One region of the Anabaena sp. WA102 genome, then DNA from elsewhere that is predicted to be linked to it. Evidence: predicted binding sites of a transcription regulator. Region 1 holds the regulator's gene; the other holds the start of a gene.
The links. Region 1 encodes HrcA, which represses chaperone genes, less so after heat shock. Its sites were predicted from a motif close to TTAGCACTCNNGANTCNNGAGTGCTAA; they were not measured.

Region 1 (3,428 bases):
TACCAGTTTATGGCAATTTTTTCTCTCCTTAATTTGTATTACATCGGGTTATAAAATGTTCACAACTGGATACTCACCTTTTTGATTTTATTGTTTAGGAGTTAGATGATTATAGGCTTCTCAACTCCTATTTTATTTTCTATCTCTACAGGTGGACGGACACACAAATAAATCAAAGCTCCAAATAAAGGCATTACAAATAACCAAAATAATTGATTATCTTTCCCACCTCGTCGCGCCATATCATCTCCTAGTAATGTGGGAAACAATAGACTCAACATCACAAAATCTAAACTCATCACATGAATAAATCGGCTACTTTGCCACTGTTGGACAAAATCACCCCAATCGCCTTGTAAACCAGATGCGAATAAAACCGCCGCTCCTATAGTTAATAAAATTCCTAAAATGCGAGAATCTAGGATTTTCAGAAATAAATTTTTTTCACCAATAAACTTTTGATTGGGTTGTCTTAAAGCCAAATAGGGTAAAAGTGCAAAAGCACCTAATGCAAAAGCACCACTAGCGAAAGGCCAAGCTGGGATTTTTTGACCTCTACCATCAAAAAAGACGACTGCACTATATATAAAAGGCCAAATCCCCATGATATTAAATAAAGATATAATCAGAGGATTAATGCCTTGCCAATTGCCTGTAGAGAGATTTTTGATTAACTCAAAAGTATCAGGTTGTTCGGGAGGAGCAAAGAAAAAGGCATAGGAAACAAATCCTAGCCATAATAGACCAAAAGTGATTTTTCTCAACATGAATTTATGGAAATTAACTAAAAGCTTCCGAGAGATAATCTGCTGCTGCTGCAACTACAGCGATCGCACTCTCATAGTCTAACCTAGTTGGACCCAAAACTCCCACACTTCCTACTGGCACAGAACCCCGCCGATAAATAGCAGAAATCAAAGTACAAGTCCGAATAGGTTCAAGAGGATTTTCTGTGCCAATTCGCACTGTTACCTTAGACTTATTCATATCGTGCATTTCTGCTTCTTCACAAATTAAATGCCAAAGTTGGTCTTGTTCCTCTTCCAATAATTGCATAATTGTCTGTACCTGCTGTACCTGAGAAAACTCAGGTTGTCGTAAAACCTCTCCAATCCCCCGCACCATAATTTGTGTAGTTGTTGGTGCTAGAGCGCGATGAGTCAATTCTACCAAAGAACTTTTTAATAATTCACCATAAACTCTAAACTCCTGATCCAATTTACTCCAATCAAGATAGCCTATTTCTAATAAACTCTGTCCTCTTAAATGAGTATTCAAAAAGTTAGAGACAATCTGCAATTGATGATCAATTACCTCCGCTTCTGGTTTACTTTCTGGATTATGTAAAAATAAATCCATCACCTTAGAATGGGTTTCATAACTATCTGTCACCACAATTAACATAATTCGCTCTGATTCAATTTGCACCAGTTGCAAATGTCGTAACTTTGCGGTTGTGGGTTGCGGCATAGTAATTAAAGTAATACAGCCGCTCAATGTTGCTAAAATTTGGGCAGCGCCTTGTAATAAGGCCTCCAAACTGCAATCTTCCCAATGCAGATGTTTTTGTAATACGGTTTCTACCTCTTTTGCTAAAGTTTCTGATGGTTTAATTAATTGATCAACGTAAATACGATAACCAGAATCAGAAGGAATTCTACCCGCAGAAGTATGTGGTTGATAAAGTAACCCTGATTTTTCCAAAACACCCATCACACTGCGAATCGTAGCCGAGCTAACACCTAAATCAAATCCTTCAATTAAAGCTTTAGAGCCAACAGGCTCTGCTGTGGTAATATAATGACGTACAGTTGCATAAAGTATATTCTGTTGCCGATTAGTCAGATGAACTTGCATAAGTGATTTTTTTACTGAAGGCAAATCTTAATCAAAATTGGAAAAAAATGTGGTTTTTACCGCAAAAATGGAAAAAAGAATTAATTATTAATTAAAGTAAGATAGCAAATTATATACTTATATTGTATTAATTGAACACAAAATTTACTTTCAGCATTTATTTGCTGCATTTGTTATTACTACATAGCTGAAATCCAAAAAGAAGATGAATTTCTCTCTGTTTCAGTATTATCTCATAGTCTATCAACCTAAGTTGTGGTTTTAGTCACAAAATATTATTTTCTATTGATCAAAATTTTGACCGCGCCAGTAGAGGGTAGGGGTGGAAATATCTTGTTGATTCCTTCTGAATTCTGGGCGCAGGCCCTGCGCCCCTACGGAGAAGGGATACGATGATGAAATATCTTGTTGATTCCTTCTGAATTCTGGGCGCAGGGCCTGCGCCCCTACTGTTCCCTAATATTGCGGCACAGAAGGATCAACTAAAATCGAATAAGCGGAAATGCCACCCGTAATATTTTTAACATTTGTGAATCCTTGAGTAACTAACCACTGGCACATCTGAGCGGAACGCATACCATGATGACAGAGAACCAGAGTTTCTGCGTGGACATCAAAGCGAACAGGGACTTGTTGATTCCATTGCTCATATTCACTTAAAGGAAGATTGACAAAACCATCTAGCCGTGATATGGCAATTTCCTGGGGTTCACGCACATCTATTAACTGAAGGGGTTCTTCATGATTTTCAAGCCGTTTGGCTAGTTCCTCAACAGTAATTTCGGAAAAGGGTTGATCAAATGATGTATTTGTCATGCAGTTTTTCTAAAAAATCCTATACTATTCATGTTTGCAGAAAAGCTAGAAAATATAAAGAATGTGAACAGTCAACACTTAACAAAAAATATTAAACTTGGTTTCCTTATAGCTGGCATAATTACGCTTATACTAGTTTGTTTAGCTAAATTCTCCTGGTTTTCGGAAAAAAGTCCAGTTAGTCTTGTAGTTCGCAACTCTCAACCCGCTGCGGCTATATTTGTCTCCAAGTCCTCACCAGCAATGGTTTCATTATTGATCAATCCCGACGGGTTACAGAAAATAGCACCAAAAGGAGAATTTTCTCAACTCAAAAATCGTCTACTGGCAAAAAGTAATATAGATTATCAAGATGATATTAAACCCTGGTTGGGTGATGAAATTACCCTAGCTGTAACTACCATAGATATAGACCGTGATCCAGAGAACGGACTACAGACTGGGTATTTAATGGCACTTGCCACTGCAAAACCAGGGAAAAGCCGTGATTTTTTGGAGTTGTTATTTTCTAAACGGGCTTTTAGTGGGACTAATTTAGGAATTGAACGTTACAAAGGTGTCAAGGTTATTTATGATAATACCGAATATTCATCAGGCGTAAATATCCAAAATCCAATATCCAATATCCAAAATAATTTAGCTGGTGCAGTTGTTAATAATTTTGTTTTACTGGCTAATCATCCTCAAGTGATCAAGGAAGCAATTAATAATTTACAAGCTCCAGATTTAAACTTAATTAGTTCTCTAGAATATCA
Region 2 (3,428 bases), 1.4 Mb from region 1:
GCAGCAGGAGCGCCATCTTTAGGTTCGGGCTTGTCAACAATGATACATTCAGTTGTCAACACCATACCAGCGATAGAAGCAGCGTTTTGCAAAGCAGAACGAGTTACCTTAGCGGGGTCAACAATACCAGCTTCCAACATATCAACGAATTCGTTGGTAGAAGCATTGAAACCAATGTTGAAATCCTTCTCTTTCACTCTTTCCGCAATTACGGCACCGTTTTGACCAGCGTTTTCTGCAATTCTCTTCAGAGGAGCAGGTAAAGCACGAACGACGATTAAAGCACCTGTCAACTCTTCATCTTTGAGGTGGCTGTGCGCCCAAACTTCCAATTGAGGAGCGAGGTGAGCCAAGGTTGTACCACCACCGGGAACAATACCTTCTTCTACAGCAGCCTTGGTAGCGTTGATAGCATCTTCCAAGCGCAGCTTCTTGTCCTTCATTTCGGTTTCGGTAGCTGCACCAACTTTAACTACAGCGACACCACCGGACAATTTAGCCAAACGTTCTTGCAGTTTTTCTTTGTCGTAGGAAGATTCGGTTTCATCCATCTGACGACGGATTTGTTCGCAACGAGCCTTCACAGCAGCTTCATTACCTTCAGCAACAATTGTGGTGCTGTCTTTGGTAATGGTGATGCGACGAGCTTTACCTAAGCTTTCTAGTTTGGTTGTATCTAGTTTCAATCCAGCGTCTTCGGTGACAAGTTGACCACCAGTTAAGACAGCGATATCTTCTAGCATAGCTTTACGGCGATCGCCAAAACCAGGAGCTTTCACAGCAGCCACGTTAAGGACACCGCGTAAACGGTTAACTACCAAAGTCGCCAAAGCTTCTTTTTCAATGTCTTCAGCAATAATTACCAAAGGACGACCGGAACGAGCTACTTGTTCGAGTACAGGAACTAAATCTTGTACCAAAGCAATTTTCTTGTCAGTTAACAAGATATAAGGCTCATCAAAAACGGTTTCCATCCGTTCTGCATCGGTAGCGAAGTAAGGGGAAATATAACCCTTATCAAAGCGCATACCTTCGGTGATTTCCAATTCGGTGGTCATAGACTTCCCTTCTTCTAGGGAAATTACGCCTTCTTTACCCACCTTGTCCATAGCTTGAGCAATCATGCTACCGACTTCTTCGTCGTTACCAGCAGAAATTGCCGCAACTTGAGCGATCGCCTTAGAATCTTCTACAGGGCGAGCGTGTTCAGCAATTTTTTCGACTAAAAACGCAGATGCTTTATCAATACCGCGCTTCAATAAAATTGCATTAGCACCAGCCGCAACGTTCCGCAAGCCTTCTTTAACGATAGCGTGAGCCAAAACGGTAGCTGTGGTTGTACCATCACCAGCAGCGTCATTGGTTTTAGAAGCAGCTTGACGAATTAGAGCTACACCAGTATTTTCGATGTGGTCTTCTAATTCAATTTCTTTAGCGATGGTGACACCATCATTCACGATTTGTGGTGCGCCGAATTTCTTCTCTAGAACCACGTTACGACCCTTTGGACCAAGGGTAACAGCTACAGCTTCAGCGAGAATATCAATACCACGCTCTAGAGCGCGACGGGCGTTTTCGTTGTAAATAATGCGCTTTGCCATAATAAGTCTAAATCCCGGTGGTAAATTAATTAAATTTTGCGAAGAATTGGTGAATGGTGAGCAGGTAATTAGGAAAACTCCTTACCCATCACCCAGTCCCAATTAGTTAACGATCGCTAAAATGTCTTTTTCTGAAAGGAGTACATACTCATCTGTACCCAGCTTGATATCAGTGCCAGCGTACTTGGAGTACAACACTTTATCGCCAACATTAATATCCATTGTTTGACGAGTACCGTCGTCATTGCGCTTGCCAGGACCAACAGCGGCGATTTCGCCTACTTGGGGTTTTTCCTGGGCATTATCGGGCAAATACAAACCGCCTGCGGTTTTTTCTTGGGGGGCGCTCACTTTGATGAAAACGCGATCGCCCAGGGGCTTAACGGTGGAAACGCTTAGAGATACAGCTGCCATACAAAATTTCTTGCTAAATTAGCACTCTCGACTCATGAGTGCTAATCTAGCTTTATCTATGACCCAATAGCAATCATGGCTTGTGTACGGGTTTCCGAACTAAGATTAGGGTGGCGATACTTAAGTGCAAATATCCAATTATTTTAGTTGTCAGGGTTTGTTGCGTAAGTAATGAATATTTTGATATGGACAACTTTATTTGCAAACTTGGAAAATTGTTATAGAACTGTAATCAGGGATCTACTCAATGAGTAACATCACAATGATCCACAAACAGTTTTTTCATCCCTAAAACTACTAGGGAACAGGGAACAGGGAACAGGGAACAGGGAACATTACCAATTACCCATTACCCATTACCCATTACCCAAAACAGATAAATGCTCAATTCTGTTATAAATCGGCTAGTCTAGAACTTGGTAATGTTGTTAACAAGGACTGGGAGAGCGATCAACCCATCAGTTAACACATAGTTATTCCATAGGCATCTTCACAGCCCAAGTCAAAAACTTGCGTGTTTGTTGTTCTAGAACGATAATAGTAGTTTACCTAGATGGGGTCTGGTATCGCCAATTAAATCCAGAAGTCATTAGAGTAGGTCATCCAAGACCAGTAGATTGGCAACGAGTATGGTGAAGAAATTTATATTTTTAACCCATACTTGTCCAAAAGATTCCCCGGTTGATTTTGAACCTCTAAATAGAGGCTTCACATCCGAAGGATAAGTAAAGCAGCAGTATACCAATGAAAGCGCGGGCGAGTTTTGAGCTAGGGTCATCTTGAAAAAATACTGACCTGTGATTATTCACAAGGACAATAATTTTATCAGGGTTTTCAGCCTGCAACTTTCAAATGGATCTATAATAGCGCATTATAAAGACTACTGCTATACGTATCCTTACTAGACTTTTTCCATTCACTTGCAAGTCTGTTGAAAGTAACTAACACTTTTAAGACTTCGGGGAGTTAAAGTAAGTTAAGTGGGAAAAAAGACAACATCCGAAGTCATCCAACATACGGGATAACTATATCAATACCTTAATGGATCGAAGCGCGAGAAGTGCCACTGTTATGAAAGAACCCAGCATGAAAGACCACAAACGACTTCTACTTATTGATGATGACCCTAACCTCATCTTGCTGGTGAAGGATTACTTAGAGTTTCGGGGCTACGAAGTCATCACGGCTGCAAATGGCAGAGAAGCTCTGGATCTTCTAGAAACCGAAGTTCCAGATATGATCATCTGTGACGTGATGATGCCGGAAATGGACGGATACACTTTTGTCGAAGAAGTCCGCAAGACTGAACGAACTAGTTGGATTCCCGTTCTTTTCCTCTCAGCTAAAGGTCAAAGTGCAGACCGAGTTAAGGGGTTAAATAAAGGTGCTGACGTATATATGATCAAGCCCTTT

Region 2: a site for HrcA is predicted at 2,034-2,060, ahead of groES (co-chaperone GroES). Genes of this name have one in related genera too.

Annotation. Positions count from the first base shown of each region.
Region 1 covers NZ_CP011456.1:955,921-959,348, reverse strand. The annotation lists gene AA650_RS03850 (hypothetical protein) at 1-85, shown strand, start outside; gene AA650_RS03845 (hypothetical protein) at 102-767, opposite strand; gene hrcA (heat-inducible transcriptional repressor HrcA) at 781-1,857, opposite strand; gene AA650_RS03835 (rhodanese-like domain-containing protein) at 2,314-2,673, opposite strand; gene AA650_RS03830 (DUF3352 domain-containing protein) at 2,704-3,428, shown strand, end outside.
Region 2 covers NZ_CP011456.1:5,276,678-5,280,105, forward strand. The annotation lists gene groL (chaperonin GroEL) at 1-1,601, opposite strand, end outside; gene groES (co-chaperone GroES) at 1,704-2,015, opposite strand; gene AA650_RS23225 (response regulator transcription factor) at 3,057-3,428, shown strand, end outside.